Regions from separate parts of the Neobacillus sp. K501 genome, predicted to be linked through region 2. Evidence: riboswitches for the same ligand, from Rfam matches in the RefSeq annotation. Region 2 holds a riboswitch; each other region holds the start of a gene.

Region 1 (7,954 bases), on a different contig from region 2:
GGATCAGTACCCATGGCTGGGTCTGTTAATGATACATGGTGATTACCAAGGTTATGGTTTCGGGTCACAGGCATATGCTCTTTATGAAAATGAAATGCGTAATCGAGGCGTAAAGCACGTTCGTATTGGTGTCTTAAAAGATAATGAAAAAGCGATAAGCTTTTGGGAAGCATTAGGGTTTCTTTATATTAAAACAGCTTTGTGGAAATTTGGCAAGGAAATTTTTATTTTCGAGAAGGAGATAGATTAAAGAATTGTGAAGCGCTAGGGCCATGGAGCTGGACATAAAAAAACTTCCCGAGGGAAGCTTACACTTCAATTAATAAAAATTCTTCAGCAAATTTCTGAACCTGGTTTTTGTCAATCTTATTTTTTCTTAGAGCTGATTCAGCTAACACCAAATGTGCTTGGAAATGAACATTTCTTTTTAAATCACGAATCGACACATCGCCATTCAACAATTGAATGGCTTTTTCTTGGATGTCTTGACTCTTTGATGACTGGTACAGGAGAAAAGCGATACAAGTAACTTTATCCATGAATAGCACTCCTCATCTATCAAGAATCGAACATATGATAGTAATTCGACTTTATTTAAATTTTTTCCTGCTAATTTTCAGAAAAGCATAAAAATTTAATGATGCGATAAACACCAATTTGTTGAATATTGCTTATTTGGAGGGATATTTGTATAATATTGAAGGGATAGAAGAAAGAAAGTCGTAATGATAAAAAATAACCTTTGTCCCTAAGGGATAGAGGGTTTTTTATTTATACATAGGAGGTTTTTGGTAATGAAGCAAGCCTTAATAAAGGATTTGTACAGAAATACGGAAAGTTACATAGAAGCAAAGGTACAATTGTCTGGTTGGATTCGCACCATTCGCGATTCGAAAACATTTGGTTTTATTGAATTAAATGACGGTAGCTTTTTCAAAGGTGTTCAGATTGTGTTTGACGAACATTTGGAAAATTTCAAAGAAATTGCGAAGCTACCGATAAGTTCAACCGTTAAAGTAGTAGGAGATTTCATTCACACTCCGCAAGCAAAACAGCCTTTTGAAATTAAGGCGACAGAAATTGCGATCGAAGGCGTATCAAACGTTGACTATCCATTACAAAAGAAAAAGCATTCCTTTGAATATTTAAGAACGATTTCGCATTTACGCCCAAGAACAAATACGTTCTCAGCGGTATTCCGAATTCGTTCATTAGCTTCTTATGCGATTCATAAGTTTTTCCAAGAAAAAGGATTTGTCTATGTCCACTCACCAATCATTACCGGAAGTGATACAGAGGGTGCAGGTGAAATGTTCAGAGTCACGACCCTTGATATGGACAACCTTCCAAAAAATGAAGAAGGTAAAGTGGATTTAACAAAGGATTTCTTTAACAAAGAAACCAACTTAACAGTAAGCGGACAATTATCAGCTGAAGCCTTTGCATTAGCCTTCCGCAACGTCTACACTTTCGGCCCAACGTTTAGAGCGGAAAACTCTAACACAGCTAGACATGCAGCAGAATTCTGGATGATTGAACCTGAATTAGCCTTTGCTGAGCTTCCAGATATCATGGATCTTGCCGAAGACATGGTTAAATATGTGATTGGTTATGTGCTCGAAGAAGCTCCAGAAGAAATGAACTTCTTCAATAGCTTTATTGAAAAAGGTTTATTAGACCGTCTGCAAAATGCTCACAAAGCGGAATTCGGCCGTGTAACCTATTCGGAAGCCATTGAATTATTAAAAGAGTCAGGAGAGAACTTTGCTTATCCTGTTGAATGGGGACTCGATCTGCAAACGGAGCATGAACGCTTCCTTTGTGAAAAAGTATTTAAAAAGCCAGTATTTGTGACCGATTATCCAAAAGAAATCAAAGCTTTCTATATGAGATTGAATGAGGATAACAAAACTGTTGCTGCGACAGATTTACTTGTACCTGGAATTGGTGAATTAATTGGCGGAAGTCAGCGTGAAGAACGTGAAGAGATTCTTGCTGGTAAAATTAATGAGCTTGGTATGAATGAGGAAGATTACTGGTGGTATCTTGAACTAAGAAAATACGGTGGGACAAAACACTCAGGTTATGGACTGGGCTTCGAACGTCTAATCATGTACTTAACAGGGATGTCCAATATCCGAGATGTGATTCCATTCCCAAGAACGACGGGTAATGCAGAATTTTAAGTTGAATAAGAAAAGAAGACCAAACAATCGTGTTTGGTCTTCTTTTGCTTCATTTCATTGACTTTGTAATTCTTCTTCAAAATAGAATGTACCGGGACGTTCCTTAACGGTATATGAATATCTTTTCATATTTTTTACATATTGCCATTTTAGGATGGTTACTTCTTCGCCTGTTTCTTTAATATTTACAGTTTGACCGTTACTGAATCGGTTCGTTGAGTTTCTCATTGTAAACACTCCTTTATCACTGCAATTTAAGTATACCACATATATAATCCTAGTCTTTCCTATCAATAAATTATTTAATGTGTTATGCTAATGAAAAAAGTGAGGTGTCATTTTGACCAATTATAAAGCAAAAAAGAGTAACCTCAAAGAATTGCTTTCCAAAAACAGCATGAATTTGGAGCGATTAGAAGAAAATACCAGCATTCCGATGAGCCAGCTAAATGATTACATGACAAAGAAAGTTATGAATTTAAGTACAGCCATGACCATTTCAAAAGAGTTAAATTGTCAGATTGAGGATTTATACGTTTGGGTACCGGAAGAATAAATGAATTTACACAAAGCTTAAAAGAGCGTTAAAACATTTATAGCAGATCCGAACATTATGGGGTCTGCTTTTTGTTATTTGATGGGTGGCGTGGATGTGGTAGTTGTCACGAAATGTTCACTATTTTGGTCATAAATAACGGAAAGTCGGTCATATTTTTAAAAAATTCGAGCATAATTCCTCATTTCACGGTCATACCAGCCAAGTATCCGGTCATAACCAAATCCACATACAAAAAAACACGCGACCAATTCGCGTGTTTTTAACCTTTATACCTCTAAATCTACTTTCTCTAATGGAATGACTTTGGTTTTTTTCGTGAATTTATAGCCGAGCCATAAGATCAAAAATAAGGGTAGTCCAATATATGATACCAAAACACCTTTCCAATCAATCTGATCACCCATAAAGGCGGAGTAATTTTGCCCGAGAACAACAATTCCACAAAGAACAAATGCGAAAATCGGTCCAAATGGGAAAAATTTCGATTGATAAGGCAGAACGCTTAAATCTTTTCCTTGAGCATGAAATGCTTTTCTGAAACGGTAGTGACAGATGGCGATCCCGAGCCATGCGATAAAACCGGACATACCTGAAGCATTTAATAACCATACATAAACGGTTCCGTCGCCAAAGAAGGAGGCAAGAAACGCAAGACACCCAACTAATGCAGTTGCAATGAGTGCATTTGCAGGAACGCCGTGTTTGTTCAGTTTACCAAGGAATTTTGGTGCTTTGCCTTGACGAGCTAGATCCCAAAGCATACGAGCAGAGGCATACATACCTGAATTTCCTGCTGATAATAAAGCTGTTAAAATGATCGCATTCATGACGGAGGCAGCAAATGCAATCCCGGCATTTTCGAATACGAGTGTGAAGGGGCTAACGGTAACATCACTGTTTGCTAAATTACTATCTGTATATGGGATCAGCAATCCGATAACAAGAATCGCTAACACATAAAATAAGAGAATTCGCCAAAACACCGTTTTTACCGCTTTAGGAATCGATTTTCCTGGATCTTCGGTTTCGCCAGCAGCGACACCAAGTAATTCTGTTCCTTGGAAGGAGAAACCTGCTGCCATAAAAATCCCGAGCAATGCCATAAATCCGCCATTGAATGGGGCATCACCAATCGTAAAGTTTTCAAAACCAACTGCGTGATCACCCATAATACCGAAGATCATTAATGTGCCAGTAATAATGAAAATAATGACCGTTACAACTTTTATTAAAGAGAACCAATACTCAGTTTCTCCAAAGCCTTTTACAGAAAGATAATTGATCAGAAAAATAATAACTAAAAATAAACTGCTCCATAATAAGGATGGGCTGTCTGGAAACCAAAACTTCATGACCATGGTTACGGCAGCTAATTCTGCGGCAATCGTAATTGCCCAGTTGTACCAGTAGTTCCAACCAAGGGCAAAACCTAGGGAAGGATCAACGAACTTTGTTGCGTACGTACTAAAGCTTCCAGCAACTGGCATGTACGCTCCCATCTCCGCAAGACTTGTCATCAAAAAGTAAACCATTACACCAATAATGAGATAGGCTAGAAGGGCTCCACCTGGACCTGCAGAATGAATGGCACCGCCAGTGGCGAGGAATAAACCAGTTCCAATTGTTCCGCCTAATGAAATCATTGTTAAGTGGCGGGATTTTAATCCGCGTCTTAGTTCGGTTGTTGGCTGTTCAATTGTTTGGGTTTGAACAGACTCTTTTCTTACCTGTGCTGTTTGCATGAAAATAACTCCTTTTTCTTGTTTTTCTTTTTCGAGAAGGAGTTTGGAATACAAAAAATGCCACCGATAAGATTCGATGGCATTCCTAATACCCCGCATCATACCTTCCGAAAGATAGCTCAACACAATTGACTGGTAGGGACAATTGTGACAGTTCTGTTCCTATTTGGAGACAGCCCCAGCCTGCTTTTCCAGAGAAGAAAGCAAACTTCGGCGATTTTTCCTTTTAAACGGAGTCATGGATGTCTCAGCATCTCGTCCGCTTTACTTATAAAAACCGCGACCTCTACCTCATCGGTTTGATGAGGATTTATCATATTCAATTAATCTAATAATAAATTTTAATGGATTTTTCTATTAAGTCAACCAATAATGAAATATGCAGAATAATAAATCTATTACTTTTGGATAATTTTACTGATTATTAATTATTATTATAAAAAACTATTATATTTACATGGATTGATTGAATAGGGTATTATTTTTTATTAAGTATGCGTTTGCTTTAGGAGGATAAAATCATGCAGTTTCTTGGATTGATTGTTGGTTCTTTCATAATTGTTTCAGCGTTTAACCTATTCTTAATCCCCCATGAAATATTAAGCAGTGGGATGAGCGGCCTTTCCATGATAATAGGAATGATTACTCCTCTCGATACAGGGTTGGCCAACTTTCTATTAAACCTTCCTTTACTCATTATTGGTTATAAAATGCTCGGTAGAAAATTTATTATGAATACGATATTTTCTGTTGTCATAATATCAATAGGACTTTATCTTGTTCCGGTACATATCGTCGCGGATGACAAGATTCTTTCATCTATTTTCGGGGGTGCTTTAACGGGTCTTGGTGTCGGACTTGTGTTTCGGTGCTCTGGATCAACTGGTGGCTTTGATATTATTGGAATGATTGTTTCGAGAAAGAGAGATTTTCCAATAGGAATCTTACTATCAGGAATGAACGCCATTGTGATTGTCATAAGTGGATTTTTATTTGATTGGGATTCTGCCCTATATACACTTGTTTCTATCTTTGTCACTGGGAAAGTAGTGGATGCGATTTATACGGATCATGTTAAATTAACGGTCATGATCATTACCGAAAAAGGGGAGGAAATGCGCCAGCACTTATTGACGAATTTATATCGCGGATTAACGATTATGAATGGTGTTGGAGGCTATTCAAATGATAGCCGGCAGGTTCTAATTTCCGTCATTTCACGTTACGAATTAAATGATGTAAAGACTCTTATTACAGAAGTGGATCCGCAAGCATTTGTGAATATAACCGAAACAATAGAAGTGATGGGGCTATTTCACCGTCCTAGCACAACGTAAGAAATACCTCTAGTGAACTAGAGGTATTTCTTTATGCTTAATTATTAATATATTTTTCAAAAACAAAGCCAAAGTCTTTCACACAGTATTGCTTTTTCGTATTTTCTAACCATTCAAATGCTGCTTGGTTTAACATTTTAAATTGCACCACCAAATTACTGTCGGGACTTGTCACACGGCCTAATGTCGTGGAAGCAACATCAAGACTTTGTTTTGCAAATTGAAGCGAAATATCGTTTTCGTGCGTAATTTCTGAAATTTTGATAAGGGCTTTGTACAAATCCTTTACTTCTTCAATATGTTTTTTATGAACATCGATGGAAAATGGCTGTGAGCCGATTTTAAATTTGACTTCAACGTCAAGGTCGACAGTTCCGGCTGTTTCAAGCTTTACATCAGAAATTTTGTTTTTCACATAACTATAGCGGTGGAGCATCCTTTTTTTACTCGCGGCACTCGTACCATCTAAATGAATTAGCGCATTATTGGTAAAGCAATATTCATCTGATTTGGATTTTATTAAAAAATAGATCTTTTCATTATCCTCATGCATAACATAATCATCAGCATCAACCTTGTCATAATTTTCTGGTCTAATGACCGAACCTACATCACTTAAACCTAAAATATCAGAAGCCACTTTTCCAAACATGTTATCTACCTCGCTTTTTAAAAATAAATTCCATTCAAATGTACGAGTGAATCGTAAGAAAGTTTCAAACTTTTTTGAATGACAGAATAATTTATGCACGATTAAACGGAACTATTCTTTGATAGTTATTAACAAAGAATTCAGAAATCTGTTATAATGTAAAAATGAATTTGATGTAAGAGGAGAAATTATACATGCGTCCAATCATCTTAGGCGTTTTTGCCGCATTCTTTTTTGCCTTTACGTTTATTTTAAATAGATCCATGGAATTAGAAGGTGGAAGCTGGATTTGGAGTGCTTCCCTGAGATATTTCTTCATGATTCCTTTTCTTTTAATCATTGTTTTGGGAAGAAAGAATCTGAAGCCGTTGATTTTGGAAATGAAAAAGAATCCTCGCGAGTGGGTTTTGTGGAGTATAGTGGGATTTGGTTTGTTTTACGGACCGATATGTTTTTCAGCAGCCTATGCACCTGGGTGGCTAATTGCTTCCACCTGGCAAATTACGATAATCTCGGGATCATTACTGGCACCATTGTTCATGGAGACGATTATGACGGAAAAAGGTCCTGTACAGGTGAAAGGGAAAATCCCTTTTAAAGGGTTATCGATGTCGCTAATCATTTTGCTAGGGATTATATTGATGCAGCTTGACCAAGCCAGTCAGCTATCTGCTGCGGAATTATTCTTAGGGGTAGTGCCAATCTTGATTGCCTCATTTGCTTATCCTTTAGGAAATCGAAAGATGATGGATCTTTGCGGAGGACGGCTGGATGTTTACCAACGAGTTCTAGGAATGACGATTGCCAGTTTACCACTTTGGTTAGCTTTAGCTGTATATGGATTGCTTACGGCAGGACCACCAACATTCGGGCAATCAGTACAATCAGGCCTTGTTGCGATCACCTCAGGGGTAATTGCGACCGTTTTATTTTTTCAAGCGACTGATCTTGTCAGAGGAAACATGCAAAAGCTTGGAGCTGTTGAGGCAACACAATCAATGGAGGTATTATTTGCGTTAGTTGGGGAACTGCTGCTTTTGAAAACCGCCTTCCCATCCGCAATTTCATGGAGCGGAATGGTTCTAGTTATGAGCGGAATGATCCTACATAGCTATGTTTCACACAAGTCCGTTCTTCCGAAAAGCAAAAAAGTAAGTGCCTAAAAGAAGGACCCTAATCCAATGATGATAGGGTCCTCTTTTTAACCATGAAGGTACGGTGATAGTGTATCAATGGATTCTTGAACCAAAGCCGCGTTCTTCCTATACATCGATTTTGCTTTTTCGTCTTCAGTCCCTAATGAAAAAATTTCTAAATCAGCTTGTGTTTTTTTCAATGTGGCCAATAATAAGGGGCGGCCCATAGGTAAAGGGACTTGTAGCTTATCATCATAAAGATCAATCGTTAATTCCCCATATGAATTTACTTGTCCTAAGAATACATTATCAAGGGTAACGTCTAGTTTTGCTAATTCGGCG
Region 2 (7,954 bases):
ATACATGTCACGGTTTGGTTTGAAATCTTCATTCAGTAAATATTCAACCGCTTGAAGGATGCCAATGACTCCAATTTTGTCATCTAATGTTCCACGCCCCCATATCTTTCCATCTGCAACTGCACCGCTGAAAGGATCCTGTTCCCAATTGGCTTCTGTTCCTTCTAACACAGGGACCACATCATAATGGCTTGTTAGACCAATAGGGTTTTTCTGAGGATCCGTTCCCTTCCATTTATAAACGAGAGCATAATGATTTACCTTTTCTAATTCAAGCTGGTCATGAACGGCAGGATAGGTTTCCTCCAAAAATGCAATAAATTGATCGAATTCCTTCAAGTCAAACTTACTGCGATCCTGGTAGGAAACGGTTTTGAAAGTGATTGCCTTTGATAGGTTGGCAACGGCAGCCTCTTGGTTGATCGTAATCTTGGCGGGTTTTGCCGCGGGCTGTTTGGATTTAATTGTAACCGTTCTGAATGCGGTTACAATTAGAAAAACAAGAATAAAACTACCTATGATCATGAAAGCCAGTTTTCGTTTTTTCATATAATTCCCCCAAAATCTTAATAGTTTAATATTACAATATTCTGTAATTTATTAGTGGAATTATTTTAAAAAAATTCAGAATAATTTTTTCGTAGAATTTCATTATTCTTTTTTCGTAAAGCAGAGGGTATTAAATTATTGAAAAATCTTTATAACGCTAGAAGTATCATGGGATTAACGATGTAAGCGCTATTATAATTATTGCATTTATCTAAATTTAATAAATATTGAAATAATATAGTAGACGAACATTGAAAATTGTTTTACAATACTATTTATTCATTTAATATTAGAATATTCAAAAAGGGGATCATCACATGAAAAAGAAGGTAGCAAAGGTGTTTATGGCTTCTACATTATTTGCTGGGATTCTAGCAGGCTGTTCAGGAGCGAAAGAAAGTTCCGGAGGCAGCAGTTCGGATAGTATTAAAGTCGGCGTAAACTTAGAGCTATCTGGTAATGTAGCTTCATATGGAGAATCATTGGAGAAAGGGATCGATTTAGCAGTTGAAGAAATCAACAAAGATGGCGGTGTAGAAGGTAAAAAACTAGAAATCATTAAAGTGGATAATAAGTCTGAAGCAGCAGAAGCAACGAACGGCGCAATTAAGTTAACCAGCCAAGACAAGGTAACAGCAATCATCGGTGCTGCTACAAGTGGAAATACTGTGGCACAGGCACAAATGGCCAATGATACGAAAACCGTTTTAATCACACCATCTGGAACTTCACCAAATGTAACAGTGAATGAAGATGGTGATGTAAACGAGTACGTTTTCCGTACATCATTTATTGATCCTTTCCAAGGTACGGTTGCTGCCAATTTTGCAGCGAAAGATTTAAAGGTAAAAAATGCAGCGATTTTTGCTGATAGTGCCAGCGATTATTCAAAAGGGTTAGCTGAATCCTTTAAGGAAACCTTTAAAGATGCCGGAGGAAAGATTGTAGCGGAGGAAGCTTATGTAGGGAAAGATACGGACTTCCGTGCTACTCTCACTCGAATCAAGGCAAAAAATCCTGAGTTCATTTTTATTCCTGGTTACTATGAAGAAGTAGGCTTAATCGTAAAACAAGCTCGTGAATTGGGTATAACAGTTCCATTAATGGGAGCAGATGGCTGGGATTCACCGAAGTTAATTGAACTAGCTGGAGCAGAAGCGTTAAATAACACATTTATCACAAACCACTATTCTGCAGAAGATGAAGATGAAAATATGCAAGCATTCTTAACGGCATTTAAAGATCAGAATGATGGTGAAGCACCAAACGCATTCAATGCACTTGGCTATGACACTGTTTATTTATTGGCAGACGCGATTAAGCGTGCAGGCAGCTCAGATTCTAGCAAAATTAAAGATGAACTAGCGAAAACAAAAGATCTTTCACTTGTGACGGGGATTTACTCAGTTGATAAAAATCACCATCCAATTAAATCAGCTACTGTCTTAGAATACAAAGATGGAAAGCAAGTGTTCAACACAAAAGTTAATCCATAAGAAGCTGGGTAAGTAGAATGGAAGGTGATCCTTTCATTCTATTTTTTTGGCTAAAAGCGCATTAGGGAAGCTATCCTCTTTCTTCGCCTAACAGCACGCTAGTCGGCGAGTTTTCTTCAAAAAATAATCAGAATATTTATATATCTAACTTTACCAGCCACAAGGTACTTGTTAAAGTTGAGTAGAGGGTTATTAAATCTAATTTTATATCTACAAGGGGTGGAACTGATTGAATATTTATCTTATCCGTCATGGGGAAGCAGAGCATAATGTCGATCGAACCGTGATGGCACATACCCATGATTCACAACATAGTTTGACAGAGTTAGGTCATAGACAAGCAAGAAATACCGCAGAATTTCTTCAGACGATTATCAATGGGAAGACGGTTGTATATAGTTCGCCTTATTTGCGGACAATGCAAACAGCGCAGGCGATTCATTCCTTACTTCCGGAGCAGGTGCCTTTTTACGAGAATCCGCTTTTGAGAGAATGGGAGCTTGGGAACCTTTATGATTTTACCAATCGCACACCAGAGGCAAAAAAGGAGTTTAAAGCGGCGGGGCTCTTTTATTTTCGCCATCCTAATGGTGAATCCTTAGCAGATGTGTATTTACGGGCAACGATGTTCATGAATACCGTCATCGAACGTGTGAAACAGCAAGGTCGCTACGAAAACATCGTCATCGTCACCCATGCCGCCTTCATGCACATGCTCCTGACCCACCTAATGAACTGGCCGACCGAAACACTAAACAACTTCAAACCCGTCGAAAATGCATCCGTCATTACCATTAACGAAGTGGATGGGGACTACCAATACGAAAAAATCTATGTACCAAACGTAAATTAGATTAGTAGTTGGTACTAATCGAGGTGCCTGTCACCGCTCGTGGACAGTGTACACCTCAGGCGGACACGAGTGAAAAAATAGGCGGCCACCCTCCTTAGTATACGGGAGGGTGGCCGCCTGTTTTATGGGTTTATACGAATGTTTTGATTTTGCTAGATGGTAGAACGCTTTGCAAGGCTTGTTGTTCTTGTTCGTTTAGTGGAACTAATGGTAAGCGGAGGCTGCCAACGTTGATTCCATTCCAATTTAATGCTGCTTTGACCGGTGCTGGGCTTGGGGCAGCAAATAGTGCTTTCATGATTGGGAGAAGGCTGCGATGGGCTGCTGCAGCTTCCTGGACACGGCCATTTTTAAAATTCGTGATCATTTCTTGCATTTCATTCCCAATGATATGAGATGCAACGGAAACCACTCCCACTCCGCCAATCGCTAAAACAGGTACCGTTAAACCATCATCACCACTGTACAACGAAAAATCACTTGGCGTCTGACTAATAATTTCAGCCATCGCATCTAAGTTACCTGAAGCCTCTTTAATGCAGACGATATTGTCAATCTGCGAAAGACGGACAATTGTCTCTATCGACATATTCACGACACTACGTCCAGGAATGTTATAGAGCATTACCGGAAGGGAAGTGGAAGTGGCAATCGCTTGAAAGTGTTGAAACAATCCTTCTTGGGATGGCTTGTTATAGTAAGGAGTAACGAGCATGATCCCATCAACACCGACCTCAGCCGCCTGCTCCGTTAAACTAATCGATGCCCTCGTGTTATTTGAGCCAGTTCCAGCAATAACGGGTACTCTCCCATCAACGACTTCGACGACAAATTTAAACAATGCCACCTTTTCTTCTGTTGTTAAGGTAGGCGATTCTCCGGTTGTCCCGGCAACGACTAAACCATCTGTTCCATTAGCAAGTAAGTAATTAACTAAATTTCTTACCTCGTTAAAGTCAATATCACCATTCACATCAAATGGCGTCACCATAGCGGTTAATACTTGGCCAAAATTCATCATTCTCACCCTTTACAATTATTATTTTGAAAAATAAGAGGGGGAGGCCATGCGAAAATCAACGCAAAAAAGCAGCAACGAGGGTTCGCTGCTGCCTTAGAAACATAATAAAAACCCGTTCCTATGCGTGAGATAGCCCTCCATATAGTTTCCTATATGACAGTTCTGTATTTATTCAATAGCAGAACCAGCTTCAAGATCAATGAGAGTCTATCTGCTTCGGCAAATTCCCCTTTCCACAATGGTCAATGGACCTCATTATCCTCGCGTTGTGTACTAATGGTCTTTGCGCCTCTATCCTCACTTCAAAAGGTATTGAAGTAAGAGACATATTAAATTGACTGTAAATATAACAGAAAAATCCGAAAAACTCAAGAGAAATCAGTTTCAAAGTTCTCTTTTTTATGCCTTAGAAAACTACGGAAGTGTCAATAAGAATATCTTATTGACTTTTATAATTATTATTAAATTTATTTATCGTTTAGCGAATCATATACTTTTAGTAGATATCAAGGAGGTGAAGGATATGGAGTATGCATTGATGTTTATTGTTGGGATTTGTGCAACCACACTGGGAACACTGGCGGGCGGCGGGGGATTGATCAGCCTGCCAATGATGCTGATGATGGGGATGCCGGTGCATTCAGCCATTGGGGCTAATAAAGTTTCGAATACGGTTAGCTCGTTCTCGAGTTTTTATATTCTTTATAAGAGAAAGGAAATCTCGCTAAAAGAATCATTCTGGATTGTCCCGGTCAGTGTTGGTGGCGGGATCAGCGGCGGTTTCATTGCTTCGGGGATTTCGGGTGACAATATGTATATGATTGCGATAGTTCTGTTAATGTTTGCCTTCCTTACTTCGTTTGTCGGAAAAGGAAATTTCACGGGAGAACAACCGTTAAAAATGAACAAAGTCAGTGTGCCTGGTCTTTATGGGATTGGCATTTATGATGGTCTCTTTGGGCCTGGGCAAGGAACGTTAATGCTCTATTTGTTCGGCTATTTGAATATCGCTTATATTCGTGCAGTAGGCTTAGTGCGCCTGGCGACGTTCTCAAGCTGTTTCGGTGCTGCCATTACTTATATCGCAACGGGAAAAATTATCTGGCCGCTTACCATTGCCCTTCTCCTCGGATCGACAACTGGTGCGCAAATCGGAGTACGGATTGCTCAAAGGTTAAAACCGCAATACATCAAACCGATTCTCCGGATCGTCACAGCCGCCCTAATCGTTCAAATCTTTGTGGAAAATATTTTCTGAAAAAACTACAAGTATAAAATTTCTAGTAAAACTAAAACACTGTTAATATAAAAGAAACTACCTCAGAAAGGAGCCGGGCATTTGAATATAGAGTTACATCCCAAGAAAATTAAAGAAATGTGCGGAACAGTCTCCTTTAAACGAGGGGATTCTTTTTATCGAGCAGGTAAAGTGAAATTTGATGTTTATCGACCTAATTATTGTGAGGCCACTGTGGAAGCAATGGAGGATTTTTATGTCACGATCGAGAGGGATGATAGTGGCGAAATCCATACTTCTTGCAGTTGTCCGACACTATCCTCGGTTAAAACCGATTGTCAACATATCGCTGCCGTATTGCTGGCGATATATGACCACCAGCAACACGGAACAAAACCAGTAATCGTGCGGGAACAGCAGTCTGAATCCAGTCAAGCACTAACAGAAGGGCTTTTAACTCTTTTCGGTGATCAGCAGAAACGGAAAAGCGGTCATCAACTTCATTTTGAAAATAGGCAAGTCCTTGATGCGGAGTTTACGTGCAAACCGGTGACCGTTGCAACTGGACAGCACTTATTTGCGATAGAGATGAAAATCGGGCCGACTCCATTGGAGCAGATTCGACCCTTTCTTGAGCAAGTGAAGGAAGGGAAGCCGAGCGTGCTTTCCGACATCTTTACCTACAACCCGAGTCAACACTGCTTTCAAAAAGAAACAGATGCCGTTATTCAGCAATTAATTCAAGTCCTTTATGATGAAAAAGTTTCGGATGAAATAGACCATTCCCTTACCAGCAATCTGCTGTTAATCCCGCCATCGTCCTGGGCGCAGCTTCTTCCATTACTTCGGAAAGCCCCTCTGGTTGGGTTGGAGATGGATGGAACAAGGTATGGCGCATTCCACATTTCTGAAGAACTCCTGCCATTGCAGTTTATTCTGACTGGATCGGAAGGAACAGGCTTTCATCTGAAAATAAATGGGTTAAACCGCGTGGTTGTGATGGATTCGTATCACACTGTGCTAGCTGGTGGGAAAGTGGTTATCCTCAATGAGGAGGACTGCCACCGTTTAGCGGATCTTAAACAGATGCTTGGCACCTCAGGCACAAAGCAAATTTCAATTCCGACGGAGCAAATCGAGTTCTTTTTAGAAAAAGTAGCCCCGGGCTTGAAAAGACTTGGTGAGGTTCAACTGCCACCAAGGATGAAGCAACAATTAATGAAGACACCGCTGAAGGCCAAACTCTATCTGGATCGGTTGAAAAATCGCCTGCTGGCGAGTTTGGAGTTTCATTATGAAAATATCGTGATCAATCCATTGGAAGGCCCAGAACCACTGACAGGTCCCCTGTTAATAAGGGATTTGGAGCGTGAGCAGGAAATTCTCCAACTGATGGAGGGAAGTTCGTTTGCGACGACAGACAGTGGTTACTATTTGCATAATGAAGAGCTTGAATATGAGTTTTTGTATCATGTATTGCCTAAGCTGCAAAAACTAACGCAAATTTATGCAACAACTGCAGTGAGAAACAGGATTTTTCGAGAGAATGTGATTCCGAAAATTCGAATCAAGGTGAAGAAAGAACGAACCAACTGGCTCGAATTCAAATTTGAAATGGATGGGATTGGGGACAAACAAATCCGTGATATCCTTGCGGCTCTTGAGGAAAAACGAAAGTACTATCGGATGCCGAATGGAGCTTTGCTCTCGCTAGAGACAAGAGAAATTCAAGAAATCAATCGTTTTCTGCTAGCAGCACATGCAGAGGCTGAGGAATTAGAAAAAGGTTTGAATTTCACAATCGTACAAGGGATGAGGCTGCTGGATTCGGTGGAGGACAGCCAAAACTTTATGGTGGAGGAATCTTTCCGTCAATTTTTAGAAACCATCCGAGATCCAGGCAAGATGGAGTTTGAGGTTCCGATGAGTGTGAAGCGGATTTTAAGAGATTATCAAGTTCAGGGGTTCAAATGGATGAAAACATTGGCTAGCTATGGATTCGGAGGAATTCTTGCGGATGATATGGGACTTGGGAAAACCCTGCAGAGTATCACATATATTCTATCCGAACTTCAAGAAGTGCGAAAAAGTAAGCAGCCAATTCTTGTTGCCTGTCCATCCTCGCTTACCTATAACTGGTTGAGTGAACTCAGGAAATTTGCCCCGGAAGTAAAAGCGAAGGTGGTCGATGGCGATAAAACCGAGCGAGCAGCGATACTGAAAGATGCAGCGGAGGAGGACGTTGTCATTACCTCCTATCCACTTTTACGAAGAGATATCAAATGGTACGAAAAACAATCTTTTCACACTGTGTTTTTTGACGAAGCGCAGGCATTTAAAAACCCTTTGACCCAAACGGCAAGGGCGGTAAAAAGAGTTAACGCGAACCACAAATTCGCGCTTACGGGAACACCTGTGGAGAATTCCTTGGAGGAGCTATGGTCCCTTTTTCATGTCGTATTTCCAGAACTATTTATGGGGTTGAAGGAATACAGTCAGCTGACTAAAAAAACCATCGCTAGAAGGATTCGTCCATTTTTATTGCGGCGGTTGAAGGAAAATGTGTTAGGGGAGCTTCCGGAAAAAATCGAGTCCATCGATTCCGCGGAACTACTGCCCGAGCAAAAGAAATTGTATGCAGCCTATTTAGCAAAGCTTCGCCATGACACGTTGAAGCATTTGGACAAGGATACGATTAGAAAAAATCGAATTAAAATTCTTGCTGGTTTGACAAGGCTCAGGCAAATTTGCTGTCACCCTGCATTGTTTGTAGATGGATATAAAGGGAGTTCAGCAAA
Region 3 (7,954 bases), on a different contig from region 2:
GTCCACCATCACCCATAATCGCTTCTAAACGTTCTGCTCTGTTCATCTCACCTGTTGGATGAGCATTGAAAAGACGAACTTGCGAAAGCGGCTGCGGGCCAATAAAACTTGATTTGCTGTTAACATTTGGACATGCTTCTAAACAGACACCACAAGTCATACACTTGGAAAGCTCGTAAGCCCACTGGCGTTTTTTCTCTGGCATACGAGGTCCAGGTCCTAAGTCATAGGTTCCATCGATTGGAATCCACGCTTTTACTTTCTTTAAGGCATCAAACATTCTGCTGCGGTCTACTTGAAGATCACGGATAATTGGGAATGTTGCCATCGGAGCCAAGCGAATTGGCTGTTCCAGCTGATCAACAAGCGCCGAGCAGGATTGACGTGGTTTTCCGTTAATCACCATTGAACAAGCACCACAAACTTCTTCAAGACAGTTCATATCCCAGGCAATCGGGGTAGTAGCTTGTCCTTTTGTATTAACTGGATTTTTACGAATTTCCATTAACGCTGAAATAACATTCATATTTGGGCGATATGGAAGTTCGAACTCCTCTTCGTAAGGAGTAGAATCTTGCGCATCTTGACGTGTAATAATAAATTTTACCGTTTTATTTTCAGACATTTCTTCTACTCCCCTTTGTTTTTCGCATAGTTCCGTTCACGCGGCTTGATTAATGAAACATCCACTTCTTCATAATGGAAAGCTGGTGCAGATGAACTATCAACAAATTTTGCCATTGTTGTTTTTAAGAAGTTTTCATCATCACGGTTCGGGAACTCAGGTTTGTAGTGAGCCCCACGGCTTTCATTACGGTTGTAAGCGCCAATCGTAATTACACGAGCCAATTGAAGCATGTTCTGTAATTGACGAGTGAATGCGGCCCCCTGGTTGCTCCATTTAGATGTATCATTAATATTAATTTTTTTATAACGTTCCATTAATTCTTGAATCTTTGCATCCGTCTTCAATAATCTGTCATTGTGACGAACAACCGTTACATTGTCAGTCATCCATTCCCCAAGCTCTTTATGAAGAACGTATGCATTTTCAGTTCCATTTAAAGACATGATGTCATTCCACTTCGATTCCTGTTCTTTAACATGACGATCAAAAACAGAAGATGAAACAGCATCGGAGCTCTTTTCGAGACCCTTGATGTATTTAACTGCATTTGGTCCAGCTACCATTCCGCCAAATATTGCTGAAAGTAAAGAGTTTGCACCAAGACGGTTCGCACCATGCTGTGAATAATCACATTCACCAGCAGCGAATAGACCAGGAATATTCGTCATTTGATCATAATCAACCCAAAGTCCGCCCATTGAATAGTGAACCGCAGGGAAGATTTTCATCGGAACTTTACGAGGATCATCACCCATGAATTTTTCATAGATTTCAATAATTCCACCAAGTTTAATATCCAATTCCTTTGGATCCTTATGAGAAAGATCAAGGAATACCATGTTTTCACCGTTGATACCAAGCTTTTGATTCACACAAACATCGAAAATCTCACGTGTTGCAATGTCACGTGGTACCAGGTTTCCATAGGCAGGATATTTTTCCTCTAGGAAGTACCAAGGCTTACCATCTTTATACGTCCATACACGTCCGCCCTCACCGCGTGCTGATTCACTCATTAGACGAAGCTTATCGTCTCCAGGAATGGCAGTTGGATGAATTTGAATCATTTCTCCATTTGAGTAATAAGCACCTTGCTGATAAACGATCGATGCAGCAGATCCAGTATTAATAACAGAGTTTGTTGTCTTTCCAAAAATAATTCCAGGACCACCAGTAGCCATAATAACTGCATCTGCAGCAAATGACTTGATTTCCATAGAAGTTAAATTTTGTGCTACTATTCCACGGCATATACCGTCATCATCAACGACTGATCCTAAGAACTCCCAGCCCTCATATTTTGTAACCAAACCAGCAACTTCGTGACGGCGAACCTGCTCATCTAATGCATAAAGCAGCTGTTGACCAGTAGTGGCTCCAGCGAAGGCTGTACGTGAATGCTGTGTACCACCGAAGCGGCGGAAGTCCAATAGTCCTTCAGGAGTACGGTTAAACATAACACCCATACGGTCCATTAAATGAATGATTCCTGGCGCTGCTTCACACATCGCCTTAACCGGCGGCTGGTTAGCTAGGAAGTCTCCGCCATAAACAGTATCGTCAAAGTGAATCCACGGAGAATCCCCTTCACCTTTTGTATTTACAGCTCCGTTCATACCGCCTTGGGCACAAACAGAGTGAGAACGTTTTACAGGAACAAGAGAAAATAAATCTACTGGAGTTCCTTCTTCTGCAACCTTAATCGTTGCCATCAAGCCAGCTAAACCGCCGCCGACTATGATCACCTTACCTTTACTCATCGTGACTCACTCCCTTTAATCCAAAATCCAATATTTTATCGACATATTAAACAAAAGCTAGTAATGTTCTAACTCCAATAATAGAAAGAACAACGAAAACACCAATCGTAAAGTATGTAGAAATTACTTGTGAACGAGGTGATACCGTAATCCCCCAGCTTACCAAGAATGACCACAAACCATTTGCAAAGTGGAAAATAGTTGAAATTACACCAATAAGATAGAATCCGAACATAAATGGTGATGATAAGATTTCATTCATCATGTCAAAGTTAACATGTGCGCCGAAAGCAGCTGCTACACGTGTTTGCCAAACGTGCCATGTAATAAAAATCAATGTGATTACCCCTGAAATACGTTGGAGCATGAACATCCAGTTTCTAAAAAACCCAAATTTACTTGTGTTGTTTTTCGCAGTGAAGGCGATATAAAGCCCATAGATTGCATGAAATAAAATTGGTAAATAAATAATTACAGTTTCTAGGACAATTTTAAATGGAAGACTTCCCATGAAATCTGATGCCCTGTTAAAGGACTCAGGTCCTCCTGTAGCAAAATGGTTGACTACTAGATGCTGCATGAGAAAGATTCCGATTGGAATTACTCCCAGCAATGAATGCAATCTCCGATACGCAAACTCTCGATTCCCCGCCATAATTTACCCCCCTTGAATTTTTCAAATGATGTTAAGCCTGTTCCCCTATTGTTCTCACCCGGAAAAAATCATTAACTTAGCACCACTGTGACAATTATGTGACATGTCCATTTTACTCCCATCATCATAGAGCGTCAAGAAAACGGATACACAAAAACACTTATAAAAATAAAATTTTTAAAATATATTGATATTATAATAGTTATGAAATCGCTTACATTTTATATGGTATTTTTTACTAATAAACCCAATAGAAATACAATTAATTCCTTATCGATATCGGTAAGAGAGGAAAATGTTTAGGACATGATAGTTATGATAGAACATTTAGGTTGGTATGTTGAAATAACAATACTCCTCTGGGATACACACTAATATTTCCCATTTGAAACTCAGTAATGAAACAAGACAGGAATTGTATATAATAGAATGGTAGAAAGAGGGGAATACAATGAATGAAAGTACTGCAGTCGAATTAAAGTTACAAACTGAGGAACCAAGAAGTGTTTCCATTTTTGGCTATGAATTAATTAGGGAAAACATCCTGCCTGAAATTTTAGGCAAAGATGCACCTGAAATCCTTTATTGGGCCGGAAAAAGATTGGCACGTAAGTATCCATTAAATACAATGGAGGAAATTATTGATTTCTTCTCAAAAGCTTCATGGGGCCAGCTAGAAATCAAAAATGAACGGAAAGATGAAATCGAATTCGAGCTCTTCAGCCCGCTCATCGTCTCCCGTGTCAAATCAAAAGCCGAACACTACTTCCAAATCGAAGCCGGTTTCCTTGCCCAACAAATCGAAACCCAAAAACAAGTCACAGCAGAAACCTTCGAACACCCAGCAAAAAAAGCAAACAAAGTCCAATTCACCGTTAAATGGGACCGAAAAGACTCTCTTTAATGTGGTGCCTGTCACCGCTCGTGGACACTGTCCACCTCAGGCGTACACTAACAAACCTCAACTCAAAAAAGCTTTCATTGGAGAATGATCTCAATGAGAGCTTTTTGGGTTGCTTACGTTTATTTTATTTGCGTGATTGTGTTGTTTTAGTTTCTACCGTTCTACCTTTCCTCAGCGAGTCCGAATGCTTGGTGGAGTGTTTCGACGGCTTTTAGCATATGTTGTTCTTCGACAACGGCCGATACTTTGATTTCAGACGTGCTGACCATTTTCACTTGAATTCCGCTTACTGCAAGAACTTCAAACATTTTTGCAGCTACACCTGGATTGGATACCATTCCTGATCCGACGATGGAGACCTTCGCTAATTTATTCTCTGCATCCAGTTGTTCATAATTTAGCGAATCTTTATTGTCTTCAAGAACTCTTAATGTATCCATTAAATCTTCCGTTTTAATCGAAAAAGCCAAATTAGCTGTTTCTGCTTCCGTTGTACTTTGAACAATAATGTCTACGTTTAAATGATTTTCTGCAAGTGTCGTAAAAATCGTCGATAAGCTCGTTAATGAGTTTTTCAACCCCAATACACTGACCTTCGTAATTTCATCTTCAAATGCAACCCCACGGACAACTAAATTTTGTTCCATTGATGCTTCCTCCTCAATCACTGTTCCTTCTATATTTTCCATGCTTGAGCGAACCTCAAGCCGAACTTGGTAATTTTTCGCAAACTCAACTGCTCTAGGGTGAAGGACACCAGCACCCAAATTAGCGAGCTCAAGCATTTCATCATAGGAGACGGATAAAAGTTTACGTGCACTTTTCACATATCTTGGGTCAGTTGTGAACACCCCAGTAACATCTGTATAGATATCGCACTTATCTGCGCCCAGAGCAGCTGCTAATGCAACCGCAGTTGTATCAGATCCACCGCGGCCAAGTGTTGTAATCTCGCCAGTATCAGTCAAACCCTGGAATCCTGCCACAATCACTACTTTTCCCTCAGAGAGCTCCCCCTTTATTGCCTCGGTATTGATGTTTGTTATCCTGGCATTTCCGTGGACAGACTCTGTTGAGATTCCCGCTTGCCAGCCAGTAAAGGAAACAGCCGGCAGTCCCTGCTCATTTAATGCCATTGACAGTAAGGCGATTGTAACCTGCTCGCCTGTTGATAAAAGCATATCCATTTCCCTCTTATTGGGCTGATTAGAAATTTCTCTCGCTAAACTTACTAACTGATCCGTTGATTTCCCCATCGCTGAAACGACAACAACCACCTGGTTCCCCTGCTCGGTTTCTGCTTTAACTCGTTCTACTACATTTATAATTCTTTCGACGCTACCGACGGAGGTTCCTCCAAATTTTTGAACAATTAAACCCATCATTTCCCCTGCTTTCAGTTATTTGTTCGCTATCATTATTTTGCCACAAAAAATAAAAAGCAATGAGAAGGGTATCTCATTGCTTTAAAAATACACAAAGAAAAAATCTTTTGCGCAGGACAATGTAAGATAGCTCTCCAAGACAATGTCTTGACAATCCAGTATTTATTCAACACTGGACCAGCAAAGAAAGAAATGAGACTCTCTCCACTTCGGCGAACATCCCCTTTCATGATTCTTCACAGAAGCTCATCCTTCTCCGAATCATTACTCTTGAAGCTCGCACCTCTACCTTCACTTTAGTATATTAAAGTGATAGTAATATAATTTTCACTCATTATAGCATAGTCCCATTTTTCCGACAATAACTAGGACTGAAGTTTTTTGATCAGTTCTTCTGCCACATTAAGCGGAATTCCTATTTCTCTAAAATCCTCGATCGTGGCTTCCTTCATTTTCTTAACAGAGCCAAATTGCTTTAACAATTGCTTTTTCCGTTTCTCGCCGATTCCAGGAATATCATCCAGCAAGGACTGAAAGGCACTTTTTCCTCGGGTTTGGCGATGGAAGGTAATCGCAAACCGGTGGACCTCATCCTGGATTCTCTGTAATAAATAAAACTCCTGGCTATTTCTTGCCAGCGGAACGATTTCAAGCGGGTTTCCGTATAAAAGCTGTGAGGTTCGATGCCGTTCATCCTTGGCTAAGCCCGAAAGCGGAATATCTAAACCAAGTTCATTTTCAAGAACATCCCTTACCGCTTCAATATGACCTTTGCCGCCATCGATGATAATTAAATCCGGCAACGGCAGTCCTTCCTTTAGTACCCTGGAATATCGTCTACGCGTTACCTCACGCATGGATTCATAGTCGTCAGGTCCCTTAACGGTTTTAATCTTATATTTACGGTATTCCCGTTTATTCGGCTTCCCATCAATAAAAACAACCAAAGCTGAGACCGGATCTGTCCCTTGGATATTTGAGTTATCGAATGCCTCAATTCGATGCGGCGTATAGATCCCCATCATTTCTCCTAAATTTTCAACCGCTTTAATGGTTCGATCCTCATCCTTTTCTATCAAAGAAAACTTCTCATTTAAGGCGATGCCTGCATTCTTTATCGCCATCTTAACTAAATCCTTTTTCGGGCCTCGCTGTGGCTTTAACACTTTTACTTGAAGAAGTTGTTCAGCCAAACTTAAATCAATTTCGTCCTGGATTAAAATTTCTTTTGGTTTTATATGATTGGCTTTTTCATAAAATTGACCAAGAAATGTAAGAATTTCCTCTTCTGACTCATTGTAAATCGGAAACATCGAAACATCCCGCTCGATTAATTTACCTTGCCTTACAAAAAATACTTGAACACACATCCAGCCTTTATCAACCGAATAGCCAAAGACATCACGGTCCGTAAAATCGGTCATCGTGATTTTCTGCTTTTCCATAATGGTTTCAATATGAATGATTTTATCGCGAAATTCCTTTGCCCGCTCAAAATCTAGTTCCTCAGAAGCAGCGGTCATTTTTTCAGTTAGGTCTTTTTTAATATCCTTAAAACCACCATTTAAAAAGCGGGTAATTTCATCGGTCATTTCCTTGTATTGTGCTTCCTCAACCTCGTTGACACATGGTGCCAGGCACTGCCCCAAATGGTAATACAGACAGACCCGATCCGGAAGGGTCGAGCATTTTCGTAACGGGTAGATTCGATCCAGCAGCTTTTTCGTTTCATTGGCTGCCATGACGTTGGGATAAGGACCAAAATATTTTCCTTTATCTTTTTTTACTTTCCTCGTTATGATCAGTTTTGGATGCCTTTCCGCTGTCAGTTTGATAAACGGATAGGTTTTATCATCCTTTAACATAATATTGTATTTAGGATCATACTTCTTGATTAAATTAAGCTCCAATAGCAGGGCCTCAATATTCGACGATGTAACGATATATTCAAAGTCCTCGATCTCTTGAACCAGCCTCAACGTTTTTCCGTCATGTGACCCGTTAAAATAAGAGCGAACCCGATTTTTTAAGATTTTTGCTTTACCTACATAAATGATCGTTCCCTGACGGTCTTTCATTAAGTAGCAGCCAGGCTGATCAGGCAGCAAAGTCAGTTTCTGTTTAATGTTTTCGTTCATTCCGACTGCTCCTCTCTCCGTCTAGTTTTTATTACTATCTTAAAATTTTAAAACAAATGTCCTGTAAAGAAAAGCAGTACTTTGTTACCATTACCAGAAATTAAAAAACCTTAGCTGCTGTGAGCTAAGGTTTACCTTCAAGGCTTAAACGTGTTTTTCAAGTACGCTTGCTAAAGCATCTTTTGGTTGGAAGCCGACTACTTTGTCAACCACTTCGCCATTTTTGAAAACAAGTAATGTAGGAATACTCATAACGCCGTATTTAGCAGCTGTTTCTTGGTTTTCGTCTACATCTAATTTAACGATTTTTACTTTATCGCTCATTTCGGAATCTAATTCTTCAAGAACAGGAGCAATCATTTTACAAGGACCGCACCATGGAGCCCAGAAATCTGCAAGTACAAGACCAGAGCCTGTTTCAGCAGAGAAATTTTGATCAGTAACGTTTGAAATAGCCATTTTGTTTAGCCTCCTAATGAATAAC

Evidence for each region. A riboswitch is a leader RNA that binds a small molecule or an ion and turns the genes downstream of it on or off. The one in region 2 is predicted to bind lysine.
Region 1: another riboswitch for lysine. It lies ahead of ACWM35_RS13410 (amino acid permease); the one in region 2 lies ahead of dapA (4-hydroxy-tetrahydrodipicolinate synthase).
Region 3: another riboswitch for lysine. It lies ahead of ACWM35_RS07025 (aspartate kinase); the one in region 2 lies ahead of dapA (4-hydroxy-tetrahydrodipicolinate synthase).

What each region holds. Positions count from the first base shown of each region.
Region 1 is NZ_JBSLYA010000005.1:125,230-133,183, forward strand. It holds gene ACWM35_RS13385 (GNAT family N-acetyltransferase) at 1-250, shown strand, start outside; gene ACWM35_RS13390 (hypothetical protein) at 309-539, opposite strand; gene asnS (asparagine--tRNA ligase) at 795-2,186, shown strand; gene ACWM35_RS13400 (hypothetical protein) at 2,241-2,414, opposite strand; gene ACWM35_RS13405 (helix-turn-helix domain-containing protein) at 2,527-2,742, shown strand; gene ACWM35_RS13410 (amino acid permease) at 3,012-4,487, opposite strand; lysine riboswitch at 4,595-4,784, opposite strand; gene ACWM35_RS13415 (YitT family protein) at 5,006-5,824, shown strand; gene ACWM35_RS13420 (PH domain-containing protein) at 5,862-6,476, opposite strand; gene ACWM35_RS13425 (DMT family transporter) at 6,671-7,639, shown strand; gene ACWM35_RS13430 (DUF421 domain-containing protein) at 7,678-7,954, opposite strand, start outside.
Region 2 is NZ_JBSLYA010000006.1:1,523-9,476, reverse strand. It holds gene ACWM35_RS14480 (M20 family peptidase) at 1-549, opposite strand, end outside; gene ACWM35_RS14475 (ABC transporter substrate-binding protein) at 867-2,045, shown strand; gene ACWM35_RS14470 (histidine phosphatase family protein) at 2,275-2,898, shown strand; gene dapA (4-hydroxy-tetrahydrodipicolinate synthase) at 3,029-3,916, opposite strand; lysine riboswitch at 4,042-4,221, opposite strand; gene ACWM35_RS14460 (sulfite exporter TauE/SafE family protein) at 4,443-5,177, shown strand; gene ACWM35_RS14455 (DEAD/DEAH box helicase) at 5,259-7,954, shown strand, end outside.
Region 3 is NZ_JBSLYA010000002.1:493,127-501,080, forward strand. It holds gene sdhB (succinate dehydrogenase iron-sulfur subunit) at 1-625, opposite strand, end outside; gene sdhA (succinate dehydrogenase flavoprotein subunit) at 631-2,388, opposite strand; gene ACWM35_RS07015 (succinate dehydrogenase cytochrome b558 subunit) at 2,435-3,043, opposite strand; gene ACWM35_RS07020 (YslB family protein) at 3,495-3,947, shown strand; gene ACWM35_RS07025 (aspartate kinase) at 4,109-5,329, opposite strand; lysine riboswitch at 5,452-5,628, opposite strand; gene uvrC (excinuclease ABC subunit UvrC) at 5,698-7,470, opposite strand; gene trxA (thioredoxin) at 7,615-7,929, opposite strand.